3 regions of the Virgibacillus sp. L01 genome follow, and region 3 is predicted to be linked to each of the others. Evidence: riboswitches for the same ligand, from Rfam matches in the RefSeq annotation. Region 3 holds a riboswitch; each other region holds the start of a gene.

Region 1 (10,765 bases), on a different contig from region 3:
ATCTATCAAAGTAAAGTGTGTCCGCTACAATAAACCCCGGGAAATCAATCCCGGGGTTTTCTAAATTTATAATATAACTTAGTGTTCCAATGGAAGAAACGAGCACTTTTTCCACTTATATGCAACAAATCCTCAGTCATTTGTGTTCCGTCTTCAAGCTTTTTCACCTTAGGATCTCCTAAATACAAACCAACTAGACCCTGATAAACCATTTCATGAAAACCCGAATTCGGAAGAGAATGGACGTGTTTAGCGGCCTGTTCTATAAAATAGATAAAGCGTTTCTTCATTTGTTTATGATTATCATAGAAACTACAGAAATTCAGATCTCCTTCAAGCTTATCTTCCTCTTGGTCAATGTAATAATCCAACAAAATATGTAAACCTTGAACATACGGGAAGTAACTATTATTAATATTGTCGGCAAGCTCCTTGGTCATGTAACCACCTAACGTGTAGCTTACGAGACAAAAAATGCCCAAAGTAGATCCTGCCGAAGCAGAAAATTCATACCAGCTTAATGAATCTTCCTTATTTGCTTCATACCAATTCTTCAACCGGGAGATGCGCTCATCTTCCTTAACGTGTTTATGCACCTGAAGGTCCCCATATAGTTGTTCCAGTTTCAAAATATAATCACGAATAATATCATATTCACCCAGATTCCGAAAAATCTTTTGACAGGTTCGTACGAGATCGGCTAAGTATTCCCCGTCAACTCGGTCTGTGCGAAGTTCATAATAATTTTTTATTGAATTTCCCGGACTTAGAGCATCAATCATTGCCTGGTGCAGTAAATCAAAGTCATCAGGATCCATCGAAGTACTTCGGTCACAAAGGTTGTCCAAATAGTCACTAACTGTTTGATAAGCAACAATAAAACGAATTGCTTCTTTCCATTTATGCCCAGCTAACAATGCATAGACAGCACCACCCAGGCAATGAAATCGCTTTGATTTAATACTCGCGAGTGCCTGTGTTCGTAACTCTTGATTCGGAATTTGATTTGCTCGTTTTTGCCAAAAAGCTAATTCCGTATTCACTGCTGGGAAGATTTTACGATAGACTGTTGCCATTAAAGTTAATGATGTTTTTGGTATTTTGTACTCCAACTAAGTTCCTCCGTTCCCAAGACAATCATTCGATAATTGTATGAAAATTTTGCTATACTACCTATATCACCATATTTTTTAGGGGGATTCAAATGATACATTCTTATAAAAATAATAAACCTGAAATTCATAACTCTGTTTTTATTGCAAACGATGCTACAGTCATCGGTGACGTTATTATCGGCGAGCAATCAAATGTGTGGTTCAACACTGTTATTCGCGGAGATGTTGCACCTACACGGATCGGTAAACGAGTGAGCATTCAGGATCTTTCTTTGATTCATCAAAGTCCTAACATGCCTGTTACAGTAGAAGATGATGTGACAGTTGGTCATCAGGTAACACTTCATGCCTGTACAATACGTAACAATTCACTTATTGGAATGGGGTCTGTGATACTTGATGGTGCAGAAATAGGTGAACATGCCTTTATCGGGGCTGGAAGTCTCGTACCACCAGGTAAAAAAATACCGCCTCATTCATTGGCTTTAGGAAGACCAGCTAAAGTTGTCCGTACACTTACAGACAAGGACTATGATGAAATGGAACGAGTAAGAAATTCGTATGTTGAAAAAGGGCAATACTACAAACATAATACAAACCTGGACTTGGAAAAATAGTAGCCAATAAGTAAAAACAGGCGGTATAGGTATACTTAACCATGCGCCTGTTTCCTTTTTAGACTATCGATTCTTTTGAAAGTAATTCAAAAGCTTGATCTGGTTTACTCAACTCATTGATATCAAACTTATTTTCGATATTAATTTGATGCCAAAGCATGAACATAAGAACTGTCCATATTTTTCTGCTGTAATCACCTTTGTCCTGACAATGGGCGTTAAGCAAATTGACAATATAGGACTTATTCAGTAAATGATCAGTTTGACTCTCCTGTATTAAATTTCTGGCCCAGTCATTAAGCTCATCTTTCAGCCAATGCCGTATCGGAACCGGAAATCCAAGCTTTTTACGATCAATTACATGGTCAGGAACAATACCTCGGAAAGCCTCACGTAAAATGTTTTTCGTAGTACCATTTGCAATTTTCATAGCAACAGGTAACTCACTTGCTACCTTGAAAACTTCCTTATCAAGGAATGGTACACGTAGTTCCAAAGAGTTGGCCATCGTCATTTTATCTGCTTTTAATAAAATGTCACCACGCATCCATGTATGAATATCCACATATTGCATTTGATCCACAAGTGGAAAATCTCGCACACGGTCATACAACTTTCCTGTAATCTGTTGATAACATGTATTTCCATTATACACTTTTAGAATCTGGTCTTTTTCTTTATCCTCAAACATTTTCGCATTTCCAATGTATCGTTCGCATAGTGGCGTGGTTCCACGTTCCAGAAAGCTCTTTCCACGTACACCTTCAGGCAGAACTTCTGCTACTCGTGCCAATAGACTTTTAGCTGGTGCTGGAATAGAATTAAACATTTTTAATGATTCTGGCTCCCGATAAATATTATATCCGCCAAATAGCTCATCTGCACCTTCTCCTGACAACGTAACGGTAACATGTTTGCTAGCTTCACGAGCCAAAAAGTATAGCGGTACACAAGATGGATCTGCTAGTGGGTCATCCATATGCCACATAATTTTCGGCAGTTTTTCAACATACTCTTCTGGTGAAATAATATAAGATATATTTTCAACGTTTAATTTGTCCGCTGTTTCTTTTGCCACATCAATCTCCGAATAACCTTCACGTTCAAAACCAACAGAGAACGTTTTAATGTTTGGATTGATTTTTTTTGCCATTGCTACGATAATCGTCGAATCGATACCACCGGATAAAAATGAACCAACAGGAACATCACTACGCAAATGCTTACTGACAGAGTCATACATGACATCCTGAATTCGTTTTATCCAGTCCTTTCTTTCCATTAGGACCGGATTAAATGTAACGTACCAATATCGTTTGAAAGCAATTGGTTTACCAGGGCTTTTAACAAAGTAATGACCAGGTTCAACTTTATTAATCCCAGCTGTCATCGTCATTGGTTCAGGTGCAAATTGGAAACTTAGGTAGTGCTGTAATGCCTCATTATTGACTTCTTCATTTTCCATTAATAACGTAATACTCTTCTTCTCAGAGGCAAATACGATTCCCTCCCCTATCTCATGGTAAAATAGCGGCTTAATACCAAATGGATCGCGGGCACCGTAAAAAGTTTCCTGCTCTTTGTCCCAAATCAATATGGAGAACATGCCCCTGAGGAACTGAAATGCATCTTCCTTATGTTTCGAAAATAATGCAGCTATCACTTCCGTATCAGACTCTGTTGTAAATTTATATCCCTCAGCCTGTAAGTCGTTCCTTAATTCCAAGTAATTGTATATCTCACCGTTAAAAACAAGCCACAATTTTTTATCATCATAGCTCAAAGGCTGCGCCCCATATTCTATATCAATTATACTTAACCTTCGAAATCCAAAAGAAACAAAGTCATCGTGAAAATAACCTTCATCATCAGGGCCTCTATGAGACATACTATTATTCTGATCCCTAAATAGATTTTTATATACTTCATTTGGTTTGCCAGGATTATTACGTAGAATACCTATAAAGCCACACATTGTTTATCCCTCTTTCTTGTAAAAATTTATTATGATAGTCTTTGCTGAATTTGAGATGTGTTTACTTTTTTTATTTATAGTTATTAAAAGTATTTCCATTTCAAAATTTATTAGACAAAATTGGGTTTAGTTAACGATCTCAAAGCTTTTTAGCATGTAATCAAATCTTGCACCATGACCTTCAGCTGCCTCTAAGAAATAGCTTTGTTTAATAACAAACACCTGGTCATTTTCTGTTTCTGTTATATAATATTTTAGTACTGGTGTGTCCCATTGCTGTCCTGTTTTTCCGGACTCATTCGTATATCCGGGACCAATCCCTCTGATCACGACACCATTAATAGGGGCATTAACTTGTTCTTCTTGTCTCAATTCCATTTTGTTGTCCGCCAAAGCGTTCTTAATGGATTCGACCATCTCTTCGGTGGTTGCGTCCTTACGCACAATCTCCATCGAAACTTCCGGATACCTGTCTGCCAGTTCCTGCTCGGGAACAATGCGATCACTGCTATCTCCTTCAACCATCTTATAGCGTGAATCATCAATATAGATGACATACCGGAGCTCTTCGTTTGCTTCCAGCTGTACGTCGGTATCTTCCTTATGCCCTTCAATTTCAATCTCCTGCTCCTTCTCCTCAACAAACATATCCTTCAGATTTTGTATCATTGCCTGACCTGGATCTGTCATGCCGAAAACAGCAATTGCAACGATAGCAGCAGCAGTTAGTCCGGAGATAATAGCTTTCTTACCTTTCTTTTTACGGGAGTCGTGAGAAGGAAATAGTTCCTTGTTAATTTTATTCCATGTCTCACTCTTTAATTCCGGAGCCGTGTTTGTATTTTTTGTAAGTTTATCTTCTATTTTTTTATCCAACTCTTTTTCATTCATCCTTCATCCCTCCCATCGCAACTTTTAACCGTTTTCTTCCTTTATAAAGCCTTGACTTTATCGTATTAACATTTGCGTCTAGCATCTTGGCAATTTCCTTCTCGGTAAAGCCATTTAAATACTTTAATGTCAGGATTGTACGATCCTTATCATCTAGTTCATCCAGCCCCAGCTCCAACTCATCATATTGCCGCTTGTTCTCGGCATTACGGTGTAACTGGTCGAGTAACCGATCCGATTCAATATTGATTGCCTGTTTAGACCTTTTCGATATATAACTCCTGCTTTCATTTAATAATATTTGATAAAACCACGGTTTAAATGGTCGCTTCACATCAAAAGATTCAATATTACGGTAGATTTTAATAAATGTCTCTTGAACAATGTCCGAGGCATCGCTTCTGTTTTTCGTAATCGAGTAGGCTGTTCGAAGTGCATAGTCTACGTGTTTTTCATATAAACGCTTAAAGGCTTGCTGATCACCTTTCTTTATTTTCTTAATAAGTTTGGACTCGTTCTCATTCAATGACTTACACACTCCCTTCAAAACGTTCCTACTATATATACGAGTAAAATCAATTAAAAGTTTTCGCCAAATAAAAAAAGATATTGCATGAGCAATACCTTTCTACTTTCACCTATTATTTTTTAACTAATGCTTGCAATTCTTCTACTTTATCTGTTTTCTCCCAAGGGAAAAGGATATCTGTTCTGCCAAAATGCCCGTATGCTGCAGTATTCCTGAATATTGGACGTTGTAAGTCGAGCATTCGAATAATACCGGCTGGACGCAAATCAAATAACTTGCGAACCGCTGTAACCAAAGCTTCTTCACTCACAACACCAGTTCCAAAAGTATCGATTGCAATGGAAACCGGTTCAGCAACTCCAATTGCATAGGCTATTTGAACTTCACACGTTTTTGCAAGATCCGCTGCTACAATATTCTTGGCTACATAACGAGCTGCGTATGCGCCGGAACGATCTACCTTAGTGGAGTCCTTCCCGCTGAACGCACCTCCGCCATGGCGCGCATAGCCGCCATATGTGTCAACAATTATTTTACGACCTGTCAAGCCTGCATCCCCTTGTGGGCCACCAATAACAAAGCGACCTGTCGGGTTAATGAAATACTTTGTTGATTCATCCAGCAGATTCGCTGGTACAACGGGACGAATCACATGTTCGATCAAGTCTTTCTCTATTTGTTCTGAAGCTATATCCTGATGATGTTGCGTTGAAATAACAATGGTATCCACCTTTACAGGATTATCATGTTCGTCATATTCAACAGTTACCTGTGTTTTACCATCGGGACGCAAGTAATCCAATATGTTCTCTTTACGCGCATATGCTAACCGCTTTGCCAATTTATGTGCCAGCGAAATTGCTAAAGGCATTAATTCCTCTGTTTCATTACAGGCAAAGCCAAACATAAGCCCTTGATCACCCGCTCCAATTGAGGCGATTTCCTCATCACTCATTTTACCTTGACGAGATTCTAAAGCATTGTCCACTCCACCAGCAATATCAGCAGATTGTTCGTCAATCGCTGTAAGTACTGCACATGTATCAGCATCAAAGCCAAATTTTGCCCTTGTATATCCGATATCTTTAATTGTTTGACGTACAATAGCAGGAATATCTACATATGTAGAAGTAGTAATCTCTCCTGACACTAATACTAACCCTGTTGTCACAGTTGTTTCACATGCTACCCTGGCATTTGGATCACTTGATAAAATTTCATCTAAAATTGCATCTGATATCTGATCACAAATTTTATCAGGGTGTCCTTCCGTTACAGATTCAGATGTAAATAACCGACGATTCGAAGCCATTTGGCTAAATCCTCCCCTAAACTTATGGTACGGAACTCTATCTTTTCAGTATATGTCCATTATTAAAATATGTTTTAATTAGAAAACCCGGCTTATACAGTACGAAAAAATTTAAACTTTCCAAACTGCAAACAAAAAACCTTCCCTGCATTCATGAGGAAAGGAATTGTGGCCTTTCGCTCTTATTGTTCAAGGATACATCCTTGCACCAGATTAGCACCTTTTCACTAATGTGACGGTTGCCGGGCTTCACAGGGTCTGTCCCTCCACCAACTCTGAATAAGAGAGTGTCCGTTCGACAATTATCGTATCGAAATAGCCTTGCGATGTCAACTATTTGCTAGTCACATACACGATTGCCACTAAAAATTCATATAAATAATCACATTATTAGTATGGACTATTTTGATTAATGTGTTATACTAATGATTAGATTTAGATAATTAGATAATTGAACGTTATCGCCTTTCCATACAAATCCATCAAAAAGGTAGGTATTACAAATGAAAACGGTGGAACAATCACTATTTTTAAAAGATTTACTTTCGCATAATAATTTACAAAAAAACCTTGCTGTACCTAATTTAGTTGAAAAGATTTTATCACGTAAAGAAGGTATGCTAACCGCAACAGGAGCGGTTTGTGCGACTACTGGTGAATATACTGGCCGTTCTCCCAAAGACAAATTCATTGTACGTGACGATATTTGTGAAGAATTTATCGATTGGGGTTTGGTGAATCAAGCAATAGATGAAGCGTCATTCGAAAGACTTTACGAGAAAGTTATCACCTATTTAAAGAACAAGGAAGAGCTATTTCAATTTAAAGGATATGCTGGTGCTGATGAAAAGTACCGCTTGCCCATCGAGGTTATAAACGAATATGCATGGCATAATTTATTTGCTCGCCAATTATTCATTACGCCGACAGATGAAGAATTAAAGACCCATCAATCCGAATTCACTGTTGTGTCTGCTCCTACATACAAAGCAGATCCAGAGGTGGATGGGACAAATTCTGAAACGTTTATCCTGATATCGTTTAAAAAACGAATCATTTTAATTGGTGGTACCGAGTATGCTGGTGAAATCAAGAAATCCATTTTTTCGATAATGAATTACCTATTGCCACAACGCGACATTTTATCCATGCATTGCTCAGCGAATGTTGGCCAGGAAGGTGATGTTGCATTGTTCTTCGGTCTATCCGGAACTGGTAAAACAACATTATCTGCTGATCCATACCGCCGTTTAATTGGCGATGATGAACATGGATGGAGTCCAAATGGTGTTTTTAACATTGAAGGTGGCTGCTACGCAAAATGTATCAATCTGTCTCAGGATAAAGAACCACAAATTTACAATGCTATTCGATTTGGTTCAGTACTTGAAAATGTAATTCTTGAAGAAGATTCACGGTTACCTGATTATGATGACACATCATTAACTGAAAACACACGAGCAGCCTATCCACTTGAAAATATTGATAATATTACTTCACCAAGTATTGCTGGTCATCCTAACACAATAATTTTTCTAACAGCTGATGCATCCGGAACATTGCCACCAATCAGCAAATTAACGAAAGAACAGGCAATGTATCACTTTTTAAGTGGGTACACGAGCAAACTGGCTGGTACAGAAAGAGGCGTAACAGAGCCACAAGCAACTTTCTCAGCATGTTTTGGCTCACCATTTCTGCCATTAGCACCATCAACATATGCAAAAATGCTTGGCGATAAAATAGACCAATATAACTCTAATGTATTTTTGGTTAACACTGGTTGGACTGGTGGTTCCTATGGAATTGGAAAACGTATGAAACTGTCATACACAAGGGCAATGATACACGCAGCGTTAGAAGGAGAACTCAATACTGTTGAAACTACCCACGATAATGTTTTTGGCCTTACAATTCCAATGCATGTACCTGGTGTACCTGATGAAGTACTTGTACCAAAGAATACGTGGGAAGATAAATCTGCGTATGATCTGGAAGCAAAATCACTTGCAATGAAATTTCATGAAAACTTTAAGAAATTTAAGTTAGCAAGTAACGAAATTAAGGAAGCAGGTCCTTTATACCGATCTGTATAACTATGGTTTCCTCATCCCAAAAGGATTTTAATATATGAAGGAAAATTTTTGGCAGCACATGCTGACAGCCGTTCTCGATTTTTCGAGGGCGGTATTTTTTGGCAGTTAAGATAGTAAAGTACGCTAACGTAAGAACCCCTTTAACGATATACAAATTTATATAACCTCATAATTACATAGGCATTCACACAATTTTATTAAATGACATAGGCTATGATGACAATATACAACCTAATATTTGTATTAATAAAACTTATGTATGTTTCATATATTTGCAAACTTATTGGAAAATCAGCTATTGAATAGTTAAATCTATATGTTCACCATTCAAACTAAGGAGGGAAGCCCATGACATTTCTTACCTTAGATCGCGTTTCACACCATTATTTTTCAAAAAATAATTATACAAAAACCCTCGACAATATATCTTTTTCCGTAAAAGAAGGCGAAATTATTACCCTTTTAGGACCCAGTAACTGTGGAAAGTCAACGATCCTTTCTATAATAGCGGGAATTATTAAACAAACCACCGGAGATGTGTTACTTCAACAGCAGCCAATCAATAAATCAGAACCGGCAATTGGCTATATGCTGCAACAGGATTATTTATTTCCTTGGAAAACAATTATAGATAACGTTCTTATTGGACCCAAGGTCGGTAAAAATCAAACAACAGCAATAAAAGAAAAAGCAATAAATCTATTGAAAGAAGCCGGATTAACAAATGTAATGCATGTATACCCAAGTTCCTTGTCAGCCGGAATGCGTCAGCATGTTGCCTTTATTCGATCACTAATAACTGATCCAAAAATTCTATTAATAGATGAACCATTTACTGCACTCGACTACCAAACTAAGCTAATGCTAGAAGAATTAATGTTACGATTACTTAAAAATTACAACAAAACAACAATACTGGTAACCCATAACATTAGTGAAGCTATTGCTATGAGTGACCGTATAATCCTGTTGGACGCTAATACCAGATCAACCGGAAAAACCTTTGAAGTCCCTTTGGAATTACGAAATGAAGCACCCTTTTCGGTACGAAGACATCCGAAATACCTGCTACTATTCGAAAAAATCTGGGAAGAGTTAGAACCAAACATGCTGGAAACAACGATAGTAGGCTACCAAAATGATGTTTGATTCAGATAAGCAACTATTTAAGGATTATAAAAACCAAGTAAACCATGAAAGAAAAATCATCATTTTGTGGCAATTAATTATACTAGTCTCCTTTATCGCTCTTTGGGAAATAGCTAGCAGAATGGAATGGATAAACCCAATGATATTTAGTTTTCCTTCTGAAATATTTAGCATATTATTAAAAAAGTTTTCAGATGGAACAATAATTTCCCACTTACAAATTACATTGATTGAAACAGTTTTGGGCTTATTAATAGGAACCATCGTGGGGATTATATTTGCTGTTGTTTTATGGTCATCATTGCGGCTTTCCAAAATAATGAAGCCATTCTTAGCTGTTTTATATGCAATACCTAAGGTTGCTTTTGCCCCCATCATTATCGTTGCAATAGGCCCTAGCTATGTATCTGTAATAGCTATCGGAGCAATCATTTCTGCAGCAATTACCACCCTGGTTATATATACTGCATACCGTGAGGTTGACCCAAATTATGAAAGAGTGTTAAAAAGCTTTGGTGCTAATAGAAAACAAATCTTCAGAGAAGCCATATTCCCGGCAGCCTTACCTGCAATGTTATCAATTGTTAAAGTTAATGTAGGCTTATCATGGGTAGGAGTTATCGTTGGAGAATTCCTGATTTCAAAAGAAGGATTAGGCTATTTAATCATTAGTGGTTTTCAAGAGTTTGACTTCCCACTCGTTATATCCATTCTGGTAGTAATTGCCCTTTGTGCTGTTATCATGTACAAAATTGCAGAGTGTATAGAAAGATGGCTTATTAAAAATACAAACTAAAAATCGCCTGTAATGGGCGATTTTTAGTTTTTCTCTCTTTTTATAAACTCCATACAATAAGATAATACGCCATCCTTCATAATAAAACTATACATTTTATTCTGCCTGACATTCTCTGGAACCTCTTTTAACATAACAGGTCCTTCTGTTTCATAATAAGTCTCTTGAGGAATTAGTTCTTTGATTTCAGCAAAGTAGACATTTTTAATAATGTTACCGCCTTTACCTGCAACATAATATTGGCCAATGTACCTTATCGAATCAATAGTTCCACCGGTTTCTTCC
Region 2 (10,765 bases), on a different contig from region 3:
TTTATGATGAGCACCTTCATCACCTGAAATCTCTGTAAATAATTCAACATCCCTTTCCGAAAAAGACCGTTCAAATGTAATGATATCTCCTACTTTTAAAGACAAATTTATCCCTCCTAAACTTAATTGTATATCCTGCATTCAACCTCTGTATTTCCTATACGCTTGTACAATCTACCTTAGTGAATATTAACATAAACGTGATTAATAGATCACAATCTTCTGAAATAGTAAACTAAATAAAAAAACCAACTTAAATGAATCTTCTTGTTGGAAAAGGATCCGTTTGCCGATTAATACGATCACATTACTAGAATAATGATTACACTTGAGCAATATTAGTATATTTCCTCGTTAACGAAAGTCAGGTTCCAAATAAAAGGGGTTGCCAATCTTACAACCCCCTTACTTTTATGAAATTATATACTACATATTTTTACTTTGCTGAAGTAGTTTGGATTCTCCTGTTCGTTCCCATTCTTCTACTGTTTCATATGCTGTTTCAGGAGAATATCCTTTCCCTACAAGAACTCCCATCAAAACGAATTCCTGGAGAATATGAGTTGCATTTATTCCTCTACGTACATCCTCTAATCCTTCCTCTACCAAATATTCTGTATGCTCTGCACCCATTCATCTGGCGTCTTGCCCGAAATAACTGTATTTCCATTCTCATGCTCTTCTTCAGCTGCCATAGCTTCTGCTTTGGTAACATGAACGGTGCCAAACGGATGGTTAGGAGGAGCATATATTGAGTAAAGTCTTAGGGGAACATTACCAGTATTGGTCAGATTGTGCCATGTTCCAGAAGGTATTAGTATTGCCGAATCATCATAGACATTTCTTTCAAAGGTTAAATTATCTCTACTGTTACCCATCCTGACAATTCCTTGGCCTTGTTCTACACGTAAAAATTGATCAACGTCAGGATGCATTTCTAAACCGATATCTTCACCGACATTAATACTCATTAACGTAACCTGCAAATGTTTCCCTGTCCATAAAGCAGTACGATACGTATTGTTTTGTCTTGTTGCATCATTGATATTAATGACAAAAGGATTCGAACCATAATCTTGCAGCATAGCACCTCCAGCACCGTTATCAGCACTGAATGATCCAAATCTGTCAGTATGCTCTAACCCATTTGGTAAAGTGCCGTTAATATGCTGACTTCCATAGTTATACATTGGTACATTAACATAATAAGGATGTTGATACGGATACATATATGGATAATAAATTTTTCTCAATCCCTTCACAATTTATAGAATTATCCTATGTATCTGTTAAAATAACGTACTTAAATTCACGTGTCCTTTTAACTCCCATAATTTAGTTACATTTTAAAGTGTAATTCTAAGTTTTGTGATAGGAAGCGGAACCCGTTATATGAACTATGAACTTTTTCAAAAAATTAATTCCCTTCTCAAACTGTTACTTAATAGGTGTTGCCCGTATTAAATAAATGATATCTGACCAATAACGTTCGATCTGATCAACCTGAAGACTAGATTTCCCAATTATTTTATCGATGTTTCTGTTACAGTGACATCCAGATATTTTAGTATGGAGTGGATCAATCACTTTTTGGGCAAAGGAAAGTAGTGGATTAGAGCTCAAACCATGCTCCATTAACAAAATAGCCCCATCTTTACGGCACCAACTGTTAAATTTATTTAATGTTTCAATTGGGTCTGGATAACTGCAAAGGGAAAGGGTTGATACGATGCAATCAAAAGAGTTAGGCTCTAAAATCAACTCATCAATATCTTCTTGTACAAATACTGCTTTCATCTGAAAATTTGATGCTGTTCTTTTGGCACTCTTAATCATCTCTGAACTAAAATCAACTCCTGTTATCTCAACGTTATTCTGATCATAATAAGAAAAGTTTGCTCCAGCTCCAACACCGACCTCTAAAACTTTTCCGTATGCGTTTTTTATTAGTTTATTTCTCAATCCGGCAAACTTTTGATTAGTGCCTTTCGTTTCATACAATTTTACCTGTTTATCGAATTTTTTAATTTGCTTTTCTTTTTTCATTTGTTCACTTCCTGAAGAATTGACCTTTCATCCATATATATAAGATAATTTCAATTTTATTCATAACGCCTTGTTTCCTCTACTGGCGTGGCCCGAATAACATCACTGAAACACCAACAATACAGATTCCTGCACCAACCAAGTCATATAAATCAGGTGTTTTCTTATCAATACCCCATCCCCATAAAACGGATAGGACAATAAAAACGCCACCGTATGCTGCATATACTCTACCGAATGATGGGAAGGTTTGAAATGTAGCAATTACGCCATATAAAGCTAGTGCAATCCCACCACCAACACCCCAATAATATGGCTTACCTTCTCTTAACCATAACCAAATTAAATATCCGCCACCAATTTCAGCTAACCCTGCTAGTACAAACAAAACGATTGCATAAATAATTAGAACCACTTCCTTAAACCAAATAACTTATACTTCAAAATAACTATTCCACTTATGATCTATTATCCGGGTCCCAGTTGAAGCTGTGTCAGTGATACCTATACACTATTGGTGCTGCTAAAATTCTCGTATATTGCTTCCTTTTCTTCCATAAATCACTGCTTTGAATAAAGATAAGTGAAAATGCTTCCCAGAGAAAAACCCATCCACCTACAGTTACGCTTAGTGAAATAAATTCATTTATGACCTTTTCGTTGTCGGAAATTTGCAGATAAAAAGTGACAATATAAAGAAAGACTCTTTTTCTTATATTGGAAAAAATCTCTTTTCGTCGTATACAGGACATAATTAAAATAATTACGAATTCCTTTTTCAATATCCTTTTCCATATCAATATTTCTTTCCTGCTTTTGCATGTTAAATCTCAGTTTTATATTTTTTTGTGATTTGATATCGTGAGAGCATTCTTCTTAGAAAACTTGGTATTCGTCAAGCCTTAATGGCGAGTGCCGTAGTTGCACTTATGCAGTAAGAAAGTATTTATGCTCTCTTAACTGCTAAAAAAGACTTTAAACTCGAATCAAGGTCCCTAATGTTATAAACAGAGGAATCCCACGTATTAAAAATATCATCATAATTCTCTAGATTAATTTCAATTATTTAGTCACCTGAATCCGGATCAATTGTATAAAACTGGTCCAGGAATCTATTCGACATAACCGTTTAATCCTCCAGTTTGTACTTCATCACCCTTAATTCACCGTTTCAACAATTGCAATAGCTCTTTCAATGCTCCGATTTCGTATGTCGGTATAACGTCACTAGGTTCTTTCCGATGACGGTTAACCCAGACAGAGTCTATTCCAGCACGCTCTGCCCCAAGGATATCTGTGCTTAAATTATCCCCAACCATTAAAACCTCATCCTTTTGCACAGCAAGAAGCTCAAGCGCATGCCCAAAGATGGCCGGATCTGGTTTTCCTCTTCCAAAAGCCCCAGAAATAACTATATGCTCAAAATAGGTCATGAGCTGTGGCGTGATATCAAGTTTGGTCTGTTGTAATTCAGGAGATCCGTTTGTTAACAGCAGCAGTTGGTATTCACCCTTTAGCTGATCAAGTACTGCAAAACTATCCTCATATACAAACGCATTTTCCTTGCGCATCACGGGAAAAGTTTCTGCTAGCTGATAACCCAAATCTGAATCATCAACTCCTAAATCATGAAGTCCTCTCGTCCAGGCTTTTTTCCGATATTCAGGAACAATTTCTTTCAACTTGTGAAAAGAATCCCCTTCATCCCGAAAATCACCCCATAGTCCTTCAAACGGATTTATTCCAATCATTTGTGTAAATGCATATGTATCATAGGATGCATATAATTCTCGTGCATTTTCACGAACTTTCGCTTCTAGCTTAACAGGGTCAATGTCATATGTTTGCTTTGCCAATTCACAAGTAGCCTTAAATGCCTCTTTTACGCTTTTTTTGTCCCAAAGCAGGGTATCATCAAGATCAAACAAAATTGCTTTAGTCATTTATCCAGCATCCTTTCCACAAACCCCCGCTCATTCCCACAAACACGTTCTTCTGCATATAATTAAATGGATGTATTTCACAAGGAGGGATATTTTTTATGTATTACGTCAATTATCCAGGTTATTATTATGTACCATATTATCCTAACGCCACTTACTGGCCAGATCGCCAGCAATATCCACCTGTTGACGCCAACCTATTATATAAATCAGCAAATGAAACAAAAAAACTTATGGATGACGCGAGCATTGTTCTTAATAAACTAGCAGAATCACAGGAATTTGATGCAAAACTAATGAATGCTGCTCAAACCTCAAATACTGCCAAGGTTGAGCAATTAATTCACTCTACAGGCATTACGTCAGACGTCGATATTCATTACAATCCTGATGGCTTGCGGCTGGAATTTATATCACAAGTTGCTGACACAGATTGCTGTAAACTGCGGATTGCACTACGCTGGCGTTAGATTCGATAAACAACTCTCGTACTGCAAACTATATCATGCAGTGCTTTCTTTTCTTCATTCCATCCTGCCATTAGAAAGCCAATACCAAGTGGAAGCGCGGAGAGAAAATACGCAAAAAATCTTCCAATTGATTTCAGCATGCTAATTTGGGTCATCTCCACATTAAGTACTTGAATCCTGCATGCTAATTTCCCTGGAGATCCTTTATACTTACTTGCAGTGAAAATTATAACAAAAACAACGACATAAATTAGATTTGATATGTCTTCGGATGGCGATGAATACCAAGTATTTGCCTCATTACCTGGTGAACTGAAAAAACGTTCGTCATTAATTATAATGGCTATAATTGCCCCTATAATATATGTCAAAATACCATCAATTGCGTTTGCCAGGAATCTCACCCAGAATCCAGCTGGCTTGTACTTTTCCATAACCATCCCCCATAGGTAATTTATATAACTATCGTACCATAAGACAAGCATTTTCATTAAAAATTAGACTACAAATCCGAGCTAAATTGTAGTTTTTTCGTTATTTCTGTAATTACCTATTGCATTATCCAATCGTTTGTATTAAAGTAAGAAAAATCAAGTATTTCAAATAAAATCATATATTTCTTATCTAGAGAGACGGAGGGATTGGCCCTGTGATGTCTCAGCAACCCGCCATAATTGGCCCGGTGCTAAATCCAAAAGGTAACAAGTTACCTGAAGATGAGAAGATTGTTTGCGTTATTAGGGACCTTCTTCTTATCTGGAGGGTCCCTAATTTTTTTATGAAGAGGATGATTACTGTGGCAAATAAAAGTATCGAAACCAACTTAGCACAACTAGGCAATAATAGTGATAAAACAACAGGTGCAGTGAACCCGCCAATCTATTTATCAACAGCATACCAGCATGAAGGAATTGGCAAATCCACTGGATACGACTACACGCGTACGAAGAATCCGACGCGGGTTATCCTGGAAGAAGGAATTGCAAAGCTGGAGGCCGGGGATAGCGGATATGCCTGCAGTTCTGGAATGGCAGCTATTCAGTTAGTTCTTTCTCTTTTCCGTTCCGGTGATGAAGTTATTGTTCCAGAAGATATTTATGGTGGTACATACCGTTTACTTCAGCATTACGATGATGTCTACGATATAAAGACAACCTATTCGGAGTTTGCGGATGTTGACGTGACAGAGAAATTAATTACACCAAAAACGAGAGCATTACTTATTGAAACACCAACAAACCCGCTTATGCAGGAAATCGATATTAAAGAATATGCAGCACTTGCACAGAAGCATGATTTGTTACTCATTGTTGACAATACATTTCTGACTCCTTATTTCCAGCAGCCGCTTGAACTTGGTGCCGATATCGTCGTTCATAGTGCTACTAAATTTATTGGCGGACACAATGATGTTCTCGCCGGCCTAGTCGTTGCAAAAGGAGAGGCAATTTGCGATAAGCTTGCAACTATCCATAATGCTTCAGGTGCAGTCCTGTCTCCTTTTGATTCATGGCTTATTATTAGAGGCCTCAAAACACTTGCTCTAAGGATGAAGCAGCACGATGAGAACACACGGAAAATAGCAGATTATTTAGCAAATGAACCAGGGGTTACGGATGTACTGTATCCAGGTAAAGGCGGCATGCTTTCATTCCGCCTTAAGAAGACAGATTGGGTAGAACCTTTCTTAGAAAACATTGAATTGGTTACTTTTGCAGAAAGCCTTGGAGGAGTTGAAAGTTTTATTACGTATCCAGCAACACAGACCCATGCAGAGATACCAGAAGAAGAACGAACACTCCGTGGGATCGATAATCGTTTATTACGATTTTCTGTTGGCATTGAACAAGCGGAGGATCTAATTACCGATTTGAAGAACGTATTTTCAATCTTGGAAAAGGGGGAATGGGAAAATGAGCAATAACAAGAATCAATTAGAAACAGAACTAATTCATGCTCCATCAAATTTGGACGTTGAACAGAGAACAGGTGCAGTCAATGTGCCGATTTATCTGTCATCAACCTATCACCAGGAATCCTTTGATGCGTTTGGACCATTTGATTATAGCCGTTCAGGAAATCCGACAAGGCAAGCGTTGGAAGAAAAAATAGCCCAATTAGAGGAAGGTGCCCGCGGCTTAGCATTTGCTTCTGGAATGTCTGCCATATCGTCAGCCTTTATGCTGCTTTCCGCTGGTGACCATGTTCTAATTTCAACGGATGTGTACGGTGGTACTTACAGATTTGTAACCGAAGTACTTACCAAATTTAAAATTGATCACACATTCGTAGATATGACAAACCTGACTGAGGTTAACGATGCAATTAAACCGAATACAAAAGTCATCTATATCGAAACACCGTCAAATCCATGTTTAAACATTACTGACATTAAAGGCATCGTAAAAATTGCCAAAGCGAATGACTGCCTGACTTTTCTCGACAACACTTTCATGACACCACTTTACCAGAAGCCGATTAATCTTGGTGTGGATATTGTGCTCCATAGTGCGACTAAATTTTTGTCTGGCCACAGCGATATTATTGCAGGTCTAGCTGTTACAAACACAGAAGAGCTTGGAGAAAGGTTGGCCTTTATTCAAAATTCCTTTGGCTCCATACTAGGCGCACAGGATTCCTATTTGTTAATACAAGGCATTAAAACGTTAGGATCCCGTCTTAAGCAATCATCTGAATCAGCACTGAAAATAGCTGCCTATTTAACAAATCATCCATTAATTAATAACGTATTTTATCCCGGATTACCGAATCATCCTGGGCATGACCTCCATAACAGCCAATCTAATGGTTCAGGAGCAGTCCTGTCGTTCGAAATAGAAGATTCAGTTGTAGCGAAAACATTTGTCGAACAAATTCGCCTGCCAGTATTCGCCGTGAGTCTTGGAGCAGTAGAAACCATTCTGTCATATCCAGCAACAATGTCTCATGCTGCAATGCCAAAGCAAGAAAGAGAAAAACGAGGGATCACCGATGGATTATTCCGATTTTCAGTCGGACTTGAACATGTCGATGATCTAATCGCAGACCTGGATCATGCATTACAAACTGCGTCGCAACAAGTAAAGAATCCACATGTTGTCGGATAAAAATTAACACTAGGCGTAATTCTTTTTCAAAAGAATTGCGCCTATTTAATAAAAATCCTCCCCACTTACCTTTGAAACAACTTTACAAAACTTCGCCCACTTCTTTGGATAATGATTGCTTCCTATTTTAATTTCACAGTGTGTATCATATTCGATAGTTAACCGCCAATAGGAACCGTCCAAAACACCATCATGGTTATACTCCTCCGCCCAGTTAACAAAATCGCATTTATATAATTCAGCTAGCAGCCAATCAATACATTCCTCACTCATAGTGGCTATCTGATCAAATTCGTTAAACTCACCGATTAAAAGTGCTTTCCGAACACGCCTATGCTTCAGGTCAATCCTCATCCTCTGAACAGAACCATAATCCATATACCCACCACTCTGTATATCAATAACCTGAATCAGCTCATAAATTTTTCGTCCTCTGTATTTCTTCCATTCATAACCGCAATCCTTGCAATGATATTTAGCATTACCAATAGTGACAGGCTGTAATGGCGCAGGATCCAAATGCTTATATTCCTGGCTGAAGTCATATGTACATTTTGATTCGCACTTCGGACAAACTGGTGAAACAATCCGGTACTCACTCATGGAATTCTCTCCTCAACCTGCAATAAGATAACGACACTTTTTATGCGTTTTACATTTTTTGTAATTAATATAAAAACGTCGTTTAATCAATACTAGTATTAAATATAAAAATTGGAGGACTTAACAGTGGAACACGATACAAAATTAACAGCTGGTGAAGTTGCAAATTTATGGACTTCCTATATGCATGACAGTATGTGTATTTGTGTGTTTGATCATTTTTTAGAAAATGTACAAGATGAGGAAATTAAAAATACGTTAGATTTTGCTAAAGAGTTATCTGCATCCCATTTACCAAAAATTGAAGAAATTTTTAATAAAGAAGAAATAGCTATTCCTCAAGGATTTACAGATAAAGACATTTACAAAGCGCCCCGACTCTTCACAGATGTTTTTTATACTCGTTACCTGGAATGTATGTCGCGAAATGGACTTATAGCAAATAGCTTGTGTTTAGGGACTGCATATCGAGAGGATATAAAGACAATTTATCAAACAATTATAAATGAAGCTGAAGAATTATATAACCAAACCAACAATCTGTTGAAAGAAAAAGGAGCTTTAGTTCGTTCTCCAATAATCCACTATCCACAGAAAGTTACGTATGTACAGGATGAAAGTTTTGTCGGTGGGACATTTTCCTTTACTAAACGGCCACTCTTAGCAATTGAAGTAGCACACATAGCAAACAATATTGAATCAAGCCAAATATATAAAGCCCTTATTATGGGTTTTTCACAAGTTGCAGAAAGTGATAAGGTAAGAAAACACTTACGAGAAAGTATAAATGACACGGATAAATTTATTGATGATCTTAAAGAATTTCTGGAACATGCTGAGATTGCTGCTCCCATGACGTCAGATGATTCGATTACTAATTCTACTACCTCACCTTTTTCAGACAAACTTATGATGTTCATTATATCAACTTTAAATGAATTTTCCATTTCCTTGGTTGGTACATCTTTAGGTGCAAGTGCCAGAAGTGATTTGGCAGCAAATTATATGAAATTTGTTTCCCATCTTTCCAAATTTGCATTAGAAGGAACAAAATTAATGATTGGAAATGGATGGTTAGAGAGACCACCGCAAACTTTAGACCGAAATAATCTTATGAAAAAATAGGCTACTAACCATCTCCATTTTTGCTGGCATCATTGTATGTCCCACTTCCCTGGCATGGACTATTATTATCCTTCCTTTTTGTTTGGATATACTTCTGTGTCAATAAACCTGCACTAAAGACCGAGATAATCATAACGAAGTAAAAAAGTTTCCGATTAAACATAAATTCTGCTTCACCAGTAAACTTAATATAAGAGAACGAATTCATCAAAAAACCAATTGCAACTAATAGTGATATGATAAATTGCCCTTTCACAGACTTAACCATAGTCCGCCTCCATATGTACCCCGACACGTTATTCCTTGTAAAAAATTTGCCGAACTTACAGTAGTCGACTAGAAACCAAGTATAATTAAAATGATTAATAAGCTAAAGTTAGGGACACCAATTATTAGTAACTTTGTAACCCATTTGTTTTTGTCCTTTCTGTCTTTTTTGGTCTCGGTATGATAATTAGCTCTATTTCTGTCACCATCAACAAAAGCTCCTGTTAACAAACCTGATAATACTAAAGGAATAACTGCTGCTGCAACTATAAGTTTAAAAAATAAGTTCCAGTCACCAGTGAAAACGCCAATCATCAGAGCAATAATGGTAAAAATTAAACCAATACCCAGATTTTTCAACAACCTAATCTCCCCCTTTTTTCATTACCGGTATTTATCGTGAGTAGGGTTAAATAAATCCTCTTCTGTATTTCTAACAATTGAGAAATTGTCTACATTATCATGACCATGAAGCGTTTCATTGTGATGAAGGATTATCTGTTGTGCAGTTAAGTTATCGGAGTCAGAGGTAGAATGTCCATCTCCAACTAAAGTAACGTCAAAATGATTGAACGTCGCTGTCCTGACAGCCGTATCGATACAATGTTCCGTCTTACATCCCATTATTACAAGATGCTCTACGTTATTCTCATTTAAATGGTTGAGTAATGGTGTGCCGTAAAATGAATTTGTAGCGGCTTTATCAAATACATCAGCAGCGGATGGCACTTTAATATTTTTATGTATTTGAAATCCAGGACCTTCTCCATTTGAAACATCTAAGTCTCTTATAAAAACAACGGAAACACCCTTCGCTATGGCCTTTTCAATAACAGCATTAATGTTATTAACGACTTTCTCCTTATCAAAAACTTCCTGTTCCACACTACTGCCTTCCATCAAATCCTGTTGAGCATCAATTACCAGTAAAGCTTGCTTCAAAAAAACTCATCCTTTCTAAAAATACTTAATAACCATCAAGACTAAACTAAAAACAGTATATAGAAGCGAACCATAAAATACGACACCCACGTCTATTTTCATCTCTTCGCTTTTTTGAATTTTCCAGCTTGACTCACTTGCTTCAAAAGTTGCTGCTTTTGATAATGCCCCTCCACTACTGTTAAAAAAGTAAATTATAATCGTTATCCCCAGACCAATTAAAAAACTCCATTCACTATATGAAAAAGAAATGATTACACTA
Region 3 (10,765 bases):
TTCGTGTTCCAAGGAAATATTGTCATTATTAATTTCGTTATATGGAATTGTATCTGATGTTGATTCGTTATCCATAATTAACGTATCACACTCAATGTTAGAACGTGAACCGGATGCTTTACGTCCAAAATTAACAATACCGCGATATGATACTTTACCACCTTGTTTTGAAATTGACTTCGAAACGATTGTGGAAGAAGTATTTGGTGCAAGGTGATGCATTTTAGCACCCGCATCCTGATGCTGTCCACGACCGGCAATCGCAATTGAAAGTGTATTACCACGTGCGCCTTCACCTTTTAATATGATAGATGGGTACTTCATTGTTAATTTAGACCCAATGTTACCATCAATCCATTCCATTGTTGCATTTTCATCCGCAGTTGCACGTTTAGTAACCAAGTTATAAACGTTATTTGCCCAGTTTTGGATTGTTGTGTAACGGCAATATGCATCTTTATGAACAAAGATTTCAACGACAGCACTGTGCAGTGAATTCGTTGTATAAACCGGTGCTGTACAACCTTCAACATAGTGTACAGATGAACCTTCATCAGCGATGATGAGTGTACGTTCGAACTGTCCCATATTTTCCGAATTTATGCGAAAATATGCTTGTAGTGGTGTTGTTGTTTGCACGCCCTTTGGAACATAAATGAATGATCCGCCAGACCATACAGCTGAGTTTAAGGCAGAAAATTTATTGTCTGAAGCCGGAATAACTTTTCCGAAATATTGTCTGAAAAGATCTTCATTTTCCTTGAGTGCAGTATCCGTATCCTTAAATACGATACCCATATCTGACAAATCCTGTTTTAAGCTGTGGTATACTACTTCAGATTCATACTGTGCGGATACACCAGCTAGATACTTTTGTTCTGCTTCTGGAATACCTAACTTATCAAACGTTTGTTTAATCTCATCAGGTACCTCATCCCATGATTTTTCCGTTTTTTCGGATGGCTTAACGTAGTAGATAATCTCATCAAAATTCAATTCAGAAAGATCTCCACCCCATTGCGGCATTGGCATCTTATAGAACTGATTCAATGCCTTCAGACGATAATCCAGCATCCATTGAGGTTCATCTTTCATTCTTGAGATTTCTTCAACTACCTCTTGCGTAAGTCCTTTTCCAGAGCGGAAAACCGAAACGTCTTTATCATGAAAGCCATATTTATACTCTTCCATTTCTGGCATTTGTTTTGCCATGTAAAAAACCTCCTTTAGGTGTTTTGGGACGTACTAGTACCGATACTGATACGACATTTGCGTAATAATCGGCATTATCTCCATCATCCATTAGCTACCTACTATTCTTGAACACCTTTTTCCATAGCCTTCCAAGCAAGGGTTGCACATTTGATTCGTGCTGGAAATTTGGAAACACCTTGTAATGCTTCGATATCACCAAAATCTGTGTCACCTAAATCATCCATCTCTTCACCAAGCATCATTTGTGAAAAAGCTTTCGACATTTTCAATGCGTCATCAAGTTTTTTTCCTTTAACAGCTTGTGTCATCATGGATGCAGATGACATACTGATTGAACAACCTTCACCATCAAACTTGGCATCCTGAACAACTCCATTTTCTACTTGTAATTGAAGCTGAATCCGATCACCACATGTTGGGTTATTCATATCAACAGTTAGCGCGTCACCTTCAACTGCGCCCCTGTTTCTTGGATTCTTATAGTGATCCATGATTACCTGTCTATATAATGTATCAAGGTTGTTAAAAGACATCACCAAAATACTCCTTTGTTTTCAAAAGTCCATCGACTAAGCGATCAATATCTTCTTCTGTATTGTATAAATAAAAACTTGCACGTGCTGTGGCTACTACATCAAGCCATTTCATTAGCGGCTGTGCACAATGATGTCCCGCACGAACAGCTACACCTTCTGAATCAAGAACTGTGGCAGTATCATGTGGATGAACATCATCTAAGTTGAATGTAACTAATGCTGCACGTTTTTCAGGGCCATATATGGAAATTCCATCAATTTTTCGTAAGTTTTCGAGTGCATAATCAGCTAACTTTTGTTCATGTGCTGTAATATTTTCTAACCCAACATCATTCAAAAAGTCGATTGCTGCACCTAACCCGATTGCACCAGCTATAATAGGCGTACCACCTTCAAACTTCCAAGGCAATTCTTTCCATGTTGAATCGTAGAGATTAACAAAATCTATCATTTCTCCACCGAATTCCACTGGCTCCATTTCTTCAAGAAGTTCTTTCTTACCATACAATACCCCAATACCAGTTGGTCCACACATTTTATGACCTGAGAATGCGTAAAAGTCACAATCCATTTCTTTTACGTCAATCTTCATATGTGGTGCACCCTGAGCACCGTCGATTACAATAACTGCACCATTTTGATGAGCAATTTGTGCAACTTCCTTAACTGGGTTAACTGTTCCAAGTACATTGGATACATGTGTAACAGCAACTACTTTTGTATTATCTGTTATTGTCTCACGTACATCGTCCAATGTAAACGTCCCATTAGCCTGTAATGGTATATATTTTAATGTTGCACCTGTAGCTTTAGCTGCTTGCTGCCACGGTATAATATTACTGTGGTGTTCCATTGGAGTGATTACAATTTCGTCTCCAGCTTTCAAATTGGCACGCGCATAGCTATAGGCAACTGTGTTGATTGATGTCGTTGTACCACGTGTAAAAATAACTTCTGCAGTACTATTCGCATTAATAAAGCGTCGTACCTTTTCACGAGCACCTTCATATTTGTCAGTAGCCCGAGTACCCAGTGTATGAACACCGCGATGCACATTTGAGTTATCCTGTCGATAATATGCATCGACGGCTTCTATTACTTGCAATGGTTTTTGTGATGTTGCAGATGAATCTAAATATACTAAAGGATGGCCATTCACTTCCTGATTTAATATCGGGAATTGCTGCCGTATGGCGTTTACATCCATTAGTATACCTTCCTTTCAATTACTTGCGTTAACTGTTCCTTAACTGAAGCAATTGGCAGTTGATTAACAACTGGCGCTAGGAAACCATGAATGATTAAACGTTCTGCCTCTTTTTGTGTAATCCCGCGGCTCATCAAATAATACAATTGAAGTGGATCAACACGGCCAACAGAGGCTGCGTGACCTGCTGTTACATCATCTTCATCAATAAGAAGAATTGGGTTAGCATCCCCGCGTGCTTTTTCACTTAGCATTAAGACGCGTGATTCCTGTTCAGCATTTGATTTTGATGCACCATGTTCAATTTTCCCAATACCATTAAATATAGATGTTGCACTATCTTTCATAACACCGTGCTGTAAAATATGTCCTTCTGACTGCTTGCCAAAGTGGACAATTTTTGCTGTGAAATTCTGTGTTTGTTTTCCACGACCAACTGACACAGTTTTCGCATTTGATTCAGAATTGTCACCAACTAAGTGTGTAACATTTTCTGAAACAGTATTCCCATCATTCATTTGACCCAGTGCCCAATCAATTTTGGCATCGCGATAAGCAACACCTCGGCGATTAATATACGAAGTTGTTCCAGCAGCAAAATTGTCAACCGCACCAAATGAAATTTGTGCATTGTTATGCGCAACAACTTCCGTAACAATGTTTGCTACTGTTTCTTCTTCTTTATTTTGTGATACATAATTCTCAACATATGTTAATGAACTATTATCATCAGCAACAACCAATACATGATTAAACATTGCTGCTTCAGGGTCTTCCTGCCAAAAAATCACCTGTAATGGTTCTTCCAGCTGTACATTTTTAGGAACATATACAAATACGCCGCCGTTCATCAATGCTGCGTGAAGTGCAGTTAGACGATGCTCATCAACAGAAACTGCATCCTTCATATAATAACGTTTAACCAAGTCTTCATGCTCACGTAGCGCCGTAAAGATATCAGTAAATATAACACCCTTATTTTTCAGTTCTTCATTGAGGGAAGCATATGCAACCGTGTGATTGCGCTGTATGACCAGGTTTTTCTGTGTATTTTCTTTATCAATAAAGTCCTGTATATCCACTGGTAGATCACCTAATGATGAAATCTTCTCACCTTGAGCTGCCTCATGTTTAAATTTACTGAAATTCCATCTGCCTATCTTCGTTTTATCAGGCTTAGGCATCTCAAGATTATCAGCTTGTTCCAAAGCTTGAAGACGTAATGATTTCATCCATTCTGGTTCATTATTATTTTGTGAAAACTGGCTGATATAATCTTTGTCGTATGGTAACTTTGTTTCAACAGTCATATAACCCCTCCTAACTTTACGCTTTTTGCTCAATTGATACGTCTTCAATACCAAGTTCTTCTTTAATCCAGTCATAACCTTCCGCCTCAAGACGCTTTGCTAATTCAGGCCCACCCGATTTAACAACACGGCCTTGCATCATAACATGCACTTGGTCTGGTGTAATATAATTAAGTAAACGCTGATAGTGTGTAATGATCAAGCAACCAAAATTATCGTCACGTAGTTTATTAATTCCTTTGGACACTACTTTTAATGCATCAATATCCAATCCTGAATCAATTTCGTCTAAAATCGCAATTTCAGGCTTAATAAGCATTAGCTGAAGAATCTCATTACGTTTCTTCTCCCCACCTGAGAATCCTTCATTTAAATAGCGCTGTGCCATGTTTTTGTCGATTTCTAGATGGTCTAAGGCATTATCCATTTCCTTAATGAATTTCATTAGAGAAATTTCATCGCCTTCTTCACGGCGAGCATTTATAGATGAACGAAGAAAATCAGATGTTGTTACACCACTGATTTCACTAGGATATTGCATTCCAAGAAATAGCCCTGCACGTGCGCGCTCATCCACTTCCATTTCCAATACGTCCTCACCGTCAAGATGTACACTTCCTTCAGTGATTTCAAATTTCGGGTGACCCATAATTGCTGATGCAAGTGTTGATTTTCCAGTACCATTTGGTCCCATTACTGCGTGGAACTCGCCACCCTTTATCGTAAGGTTTACACCTTTTAATATCTCGTTACCTTCAATTGAAACATGAAGATTTTTAATTTCTAGCGTTGATCCTGCCATGTCGATACCTCCAATTACTATTATTGTGCTTATTTTTTCAAATGGATATTACATCCATTCTCAATTTATTCTCATTATAATCTTAAAGCATTTCGAATTTATTATCAACTCATTCACATGAATAAGCCAACGTAGATGTTAACTGATTATAGGAACGTTTTTTTTTGAGAAAAATCATAAATTTTCTTTATATTATATGCAATAACTGAGAATGTACTTTCTGCATACCATTAACTTATTTCTGGTATTGTCCTACTGACGGTTAAAAAAATGCTTTATCGTTATCAGGACTTTTCTACATTATTACTTCCACAAACTCCCGTATAGGCTTAGTACACTTACTTCTACAGTAAGACTTCACTGCAAACAAAAACGCTGGTACCCATCCCAGGGTACCAGCACCATGATTATTTATTAATTATGAATGTGACTATCAATTTCAGCTACCATGTGTTTACATTGTTCATACTCTTTCTGTCGTCGCTTTTCAACTGCAATGCGGTTTTCTAATTTTCTTTCATACTCAGCGTAGCACATCTTATGTGTTTGCTGCATTCCCTTCTCCATCTCCGGAGTATAACTCATCTTAATCCCACTAAAAATAGTGAACCATCCTTTCGAATTGATTACAATATTAAGAATACCACAAGGACGATAACCGCTACAAAGTGCATTTAAACGTATATAATCTTAATGAATAAAGTATGGAAGTGTTGAAAATGGATAGCAGGTTTACCTTTAAATATAGATCGAATACCTTCCATATACTATTAATTCCTTGAAATTCGCTAAATTAGTTACTTACTCGGTGCTCCGTTAACCGGAACTACTGCACCTTCAAATTCTTCTTTTATATAGCTCTGAATTTTTTCCGTATGCAATACGTCAACCAATGTATTTAATGCTTCATTGTCTTTATTTTCTTTCTTTACCGCTATAACATTTACATATGGAGATTCTTCACCTTCCAGAATTAATGCATCCTCTAATGGATTTAGGTCTGCTCCAATTGCGTAATTTGTATTTATAGCCACTAATGTGTTTTCTTCTGAATCATACAGCTCTGGTAAGAATGCTGCATCATAATCATAGGAAAACTTTAAGTTTTTTGGGTTCTCGACAATATCTTCTGTAGTAGCTTCTACCTTGTCCACTTTTTCAGAGAGTTTAATAAGCCCTTCTTTTTCCAACAAGGAAAGTACTCGTCCATGATCAGCGACAGAACGGCTCATAAGCACTTCGGTTCCTTCAGGTACTTCATCAACGCTTTCAATTGTTTTGGAGTATATTCCGAATGGTTCAATATGAATTCCACCAATATGTGTAAAATCATAGCCAATATCTGCAATTTGCTTGTTTAAGTAAGGAATGTGCTGGAAGTAGTTCGCATCAATTTCTCCATTTGAAAGGTCTTCATTTGGTAAAACATAGTCAGTGTACTCTTCAATTTTTAAAGTGATTCCTTTTTCCTCAAGAATAGGTTTAGCTTTCTCCAAGATCTGTGCGTGTGGAGTACTGGATGCGCCAACTTTAATAACATTATCTCCCCCTGAACCGGAATTACTCCCGCCACAAGCTGCTAATACTAATACAAAAAATATAGATACAAATGCCAAAATCTTTTTCATTTAAATTCTCTCCCTTATCTTTTATCTAATTTGTTAGTAATAAAGTCTCCAATGAATTGAAAAATAAATACAATAATTACGATAAATATAGTACAAATAAACACAACATCAAACATTCGCCGCTGGAAACCAAAAAAGTATGCATAATTCCCAAGACCACCAGCGCCTATAACTCCTGCCATTGCCGTATAGCCAATTAAGGCAATAGCAGTTACAGTAAGCCCTGAGACAAGTGCGGGCATTGACTCTGGTAATAACACACGAAAAATAATTGTACGTGTCTTTGCGCCCATTGATTTCGCTGCTTCGACTACGCCTTTATCGACTTCCTTCAGTGCAATCTCTACAAGTCTTCCGTAGAATGGCGCAGCACCAATGATCAACGCTGGTAAAGCTGCATTCGGCCCCCGTATAGTCCCAATCAAAAAGTCAGTAAAGGGGAACAAAAGTAATATTAAAATAATAAATGGAATCGCTCGGAATACGTTTACGATTGATGCCACAATTAAATTCAGAAATTTATTTTGCCAAATCCCCCCTCTCATTGTCAGGTAAAGCAGTAATCCCAACAGTATACCTAAGATAAACGTTCCAAATAATGAAAGGATGGTCATGTAAAAGGTTTCGTAAGTAGCAACCCATAAATCCTCCATATTCAAATTTGGGAAAAGATTAGTTAGCATCGCGAACCACCTCCACTTCCACTGAGGTCTCATTTGTTATAAAGTTTATTCCTTTATCAATTTCACTCAACTCGCCATCAACCTGTACAAATAGTGTTCCATAAGCACCACGTTGCGTTTGAGTGATTTTTCCCTGCAATATGTTGATATCAATTGCAAATCTTTTGGCGACTTGACTAATTAATGCCTGGTTTGTTGTTTCACCAACAAAATGGAGACGGATAATTTTACCACTGTCATAGGTATCAATTAAATGGGCTACACCATCATCTTCTTCGTTCGTACCCATCACCTGTTCAACAAATTTCTTCGTAACAGATTTCTTCGGCTGTAAAAATACATCCAGCACATCACCTTGCTCAACGATCTTACCTTCTTCCATTACTGCAACCTGATTACATATTTTGCGAATCACATGCATTTCATGGGTGATCAGAATAACCGTTAAACCAAGCTTTTGATTGATATCCACTAACAAATCCAATATCGCATTGGTTGTTTCCGGATCGAGTGCTGATGTTGCTTCATCACACAGTAATACTTTAGGATTATTCGCTAGTGACCTCGCTATACCAACACGCTGTTTCTGACCGCCACTTAACTGAGAAGGATAAGCACTTTCTCTTCCTGTAAGGCCGACCAATTCAATTAACTCCTGAACACGTTCATCACGCTCTTTTTTTGACACGCCTGCAATCTCCAATGGAAATGCAATATTATCTTTAACGGTCCGTGACCACAATAGATTAAAATGTTGAAAAATCATGCCTATTTCCTGACGTGCTAACCGAAGCTGTTTTGAATTTAATGCAGTCACTTCCTGCTGATCAATTACTATTTTCCCACCTGTTGGTTCTTCAAGCCGATTTAATAATCTTACAAATGTGCTTTTTCCAGCACCACTATACCCAATGACACCAAAAATTTCTCCTTCGTTTATATCAAGGGTTAAATCTTCCACTGCTGTAATGTTGCTTTTATTTGATTTAAAGACTTTACTTAAACCCTCTATTGAAATCACAAGTATTCCTCCTTTGTCATCCACTATTATGCCCTACTAAATAAGAAAAACGCCTTTCTGTAAGAGAACAGAAAGACGTAATATATGTAGTCTTTACGTTCCCTTATCTGTCAAAGCAGTTGCTTTGCAGGAGTTGGCACCTTTCAAATAAAAAACATTTGAGGTTGCCGCGGTTTCATAGGGCCAGCCCCTCCACCGCTCAAGATAAGAGATATAAACTATTTAATTGAAATTCGATAATCTAGATAATAGCACGCATATTAGCATGTGTCAATAAAATTATTCATCTGAAAATAAAGATGGTTCGTAGTCCGTTAGGTAGCTATATATATTGGCAATTGATTTAAATGCGTAGATTTTTTCTTTGATCTCGTTACCATCCTTTATTAATAAGCATGGTACACTTTCAATTTCATTATCCTGCATAAACTCCGGGTGCAGCGAGGCATTCATGCTATGAAAAATATCCTGTTTATGAACCGATTCAATCTTATCCAGCATCGATTTTGCCAATGCACATGTCCCACAAAATGGTGTATAAATATATAATAAATAATGCTCTTGTCCTAATTGTTCCTCATTAATCTGTTGCAATACTACCACCCTAAATCAAGAATATGGGATTAACCTCGATTCGCTTGCCTATCAAGGCAGTTGCAAGTATGTTTTCGGGAGTTGTTGCCACTTCACGATACTCGCTGCTCACATAAATGTGCTCAGCATGTGGTAGCTCACGCGTTAACTGTTTGCGCAGTTTTATCCCTGAACTATCCTCATCAACTAAAATATAAACATCCCTATTATCCAAATCATACGTTTCCAACAGCTCATCAAATCGTTCAACACCGAGTGTCCCATTCGTACAAATCACTTCAACATTATCTGTTATCACCCGTTTGACCTGTTTTTTATCAGTTAGTCCCTCAACAATGATAACTTTTTCTACTTCATTTGTCATCATTACATGCACTCCTTACATTTAATTCTCTGAATGCATTAATCATTAATTTTACTACTTATTTCAATTCACATCCAATAATTAGTTGAATCTCTGTATAGAGTCCTTCATTACTCAAAATAAAGCAGTAATTCCAAATTACTTGTAAATATGCCAGCCCTGTTATTTCATATGCAGGTAGACGTTTTAAGTTCCATTCAAAGACTGCTATGAATTTACGAACGATAACACATTAGTTCGTAACATTAATCGATAAATAATGACTAAATCAAATTGACTCGTATAGGTAGTTTATGCCCAAACTATATTATTAAGTATGAAAATGAAAAAAGGTTATTTAATTAAATGACTGTTGCAATTGACGATTGATATAGAATGCTACACAGACTAGGGGTGATCGATTCGTAGTATTCAGTATAGCCTCTAACCAGGCAGTTGGAATAGTTAAAGATCCTTTTGAAAACAACTAAAAAAAAGACCGACTTTACCAGATTACAGTGTACAGTCAGTCTTATTAACAGGATTAATCTTCCTCAATTATTTCCTGATATTGTTCAGCAGATAGTAGATTATTTAGCTCTGAATCGTCAGATGGCTCCAATACAACCATCCATGCTTTTTCATATGGTGATTCATTAACATATTCAGGGCTATCCTCTAATTCTTCGTTGATTTCAACAACTTTTCCGCTAATTGGGGCATATAATTCGGAAACCGTTTTTACAGATTCAACGCTGCCGAATGGCTCATCTGCTTCAACCTCTTCTCCTGCTTCAGGGAGTTCAACAAATACGATATCGCCTAATTCAGATTGAGCAAATTCTGTAATACCAATACGTACTTTATCGCCTTCTTTTTTTATCCATTCGTGTTCTTCTGAATATAATAAGTCTTTTGGTAAGCTCATTTAAATCCCTCCGTTAATTAATTAAATATATATTACTATACTAGGTATTTACACTTTATTCTAGCATTTTTACTTTTATTAAAGCCAATTTTCATTGAAGGATTCTTCCTTAAATCCAACAGTGACCTTTTTTCCATCGGTTGTAATTGGTCGCTTCATTAGCATACCATCAGATGCCAAAATTTCAGCCATTTCATCAAGACTCGCATCCTTGATTTGATCCTTAATATTTAATTCACGATATTTCTTCCCACTGGTATTGAAAAATTTTTTAGCAGGTAAACCACTATTTGAAATCATGTTTAGAAGTTCTTCTTTTGATGGTGGGTCGTTCACAATATGTATGCTAGTATAATCGATTTCATTATCTTCTAACCATTTTTTCGCCTTCTTACAGGTTCCGCAATTTGGATACCAGTAAAACGTTAATGTCATTTCACCCCTCCTTACCATTTCAGATGTTATTATAATTATAGCAAATAAAGTAAAGCCTGGTCG

The links. A riboswitch is a leader RNA that binds a small molecule or an ion and turns the genes downstream of it on or off. The one in region 3 is predicted to bind S-adenosylmethionine.
Region 1: linked by a shared signal. The riboswitch ahead of metK (methionine adenosyltransferase) and the one ahead of ACTWQM_RS18600 (methionine ABC transporter ATP-binding protein) in region 3 are both predicted to bind S-adenosylmethionine.
Region 2: linked by a shared signal. The riboswitch ahead of ACTWQM_RS18130 (methionine biosynthesis PLP-dependent protein) and the one ahead of ACTWQM_RS18600 (methionine ABC transporter ATP-binding protein) in region 3 are both predicted to bind S-adenosylmethionine.

What each region holds. Positions count from the first base shown of each region.
Region 1 covers NZ_JBQQCP010000018.1:13,214-23,978, reverse strand. The annotation lists gene ACTWQM_RS19730 (tetraprenyl-beta-curcumene synthase family protein) at 45-1,112, opposite strand; gene ACTWQM_RS19725 (gamma carbonic anhydrase) at 1,205-1,732, shown strand; gene asnB (asparagine synthase (glutamine-hydrolyzing)) at 1,791-3,707, opposite strand; gene ACTWQM_RS19715 (hypothetical protein) at 3,834-4,598, opposite strand; gene ACTWQM_RS19710 (RNA polymerase sigma factor) at 4,591-5,124, opposite strand; gene metK (methionine adenosyltransferase) at 5,240-6,439, opposite strand; SAM riboswitch class I at 6,619-6,725, opposite strand; gene pckA (phosphoenolpyruvate carboxykinase (ATP)) at 6,943-8,535, shown strand; gene ACTWQM_RS19695 (ABC transporter ATP-binding protein) at 8,884-9,684, shown strand; gene ACTWQM_RS19690 (ABC transporter permease) at 9,677-10,480, shown strand; gene ytkD (RNA deprotection pyrophosphohydrolase) at 10,504-10,765, opposite strand, start outside.
Region 2 covers NZ_JBQQCP010000012.1:80,184-90,948, reverse strand. The annotation lists partial or broken gene ACTWQM_RS18170 (hotdog domain-containing protein) at 1-105, opposite strand, end outside; gene ACTWQM_RS18165 (hypothetical protein) at 427-633, opposite strand; gene ACTWQM_RS18160 (cupin domain-containing protein) at 603-1,229, opposite strand; gene ACTWQM_RS18155 (class I SAM-dependent methyltransferase) at 1,438-2,046, opposite strand; gene ACTWQM_RS18150 (YnfA family protein) at 2,126-2,461, opposite strand; gene ACTWQM_RS18145 (HAD family hydrolase) at 3,210-3,989, opposite strand; gene ACTWQM_RS18140 (hypothetical protein) at 4,088-4,459, shown strand; gene ACTWQM_RS18135 (RDD family protein) at 4,456-4,893, opposite strand; SAM riboswitch class I at 5,077-5,182, shown strand; gene ACTWQM_RS18130 (methionine biosynthesis PLP-dependent protein) at 5,247-6,383, shown strand; gene metC (cystathionine beta-lyase) at 6,373-7,566, shown strand; gene ACTWQM_RS18120 (hypothetical protein) at 7,612-8,169, opposite strand; gene ACTWQM_RS18115 (DUF3231 family protein) at 8,296-9,294, shown strand; gene ACTWQM_RS18110 (hypothetical protein) at 9,299-9,562, opposite strand; gene ACTWQM_RS18105 (DUF5316 domain-containing protein) at 9,631-9,924, opposite strand; gene ACTWQM_RS18100 (isochorismatase family protein) at 9,946-10,503, opposite strand; gene ACTWQM_RS18095 (hypothetical protein) at 10,519-10,765, opposite strand, start outside.
Region 3 covers NZ_JBQQCP010000013.1:66,600-77,364, forward strand. The annotation lists gene sufB (Fe-S cluster assembly protein SufB) at 1-1,212, opposite strand, end outside; gene ACTWQM_RS18560 (hypothetical protein) at 1,178-1,303, opposite strand; gene sufU (Fe-S cluster assembly sulfur transfer protein SufU) at 1,314-1,748, opposite strand; gene ACTWQM_RS18570 (cysteine desulfurase) at 1,738-2,958, opposite strand; gene sufD (Fe-S cluster assembly protein SufD) at 2,958-4,268, opposite strand; gene sufC (Fe-S cluster assembly ATPase SufC) at 4,285-5,070, opposite strand; gene ACTWQM_RS18585 (hypothetical protein) at 5,485-5,655, opposite strand; gene ACTWQM_RS18590 (MetQ/NlpA family ABC transporter substrate-binding protein) at 5,868-6,698, opposite strand; gene ACTWQM_RS18595 (methionine ABC transporter permease) at 6,713-7,381, opposite strand; gene ACTWQM_RS18600 (methionine ABC transporter ATP-binding protein) at 7,371-8,402, opposite strand; SAM riboswitch class I at 8,503-8,613, opposite strand; gene ACTWQM_RS18605 (thioredoxin family protein) at 8,682-8,996, opposite strand; gene ACTWQM_RS18610 (toprim domain-containing protein) at 9,007-9,360, opposite strand; gene gcvH (glycine cleavage system protein GcvH) at 9,884-10,267, opposite strand; gene ACTWQM_RS18620 (arsenate reductase family protein) at 10,346-10,702, opposite strand.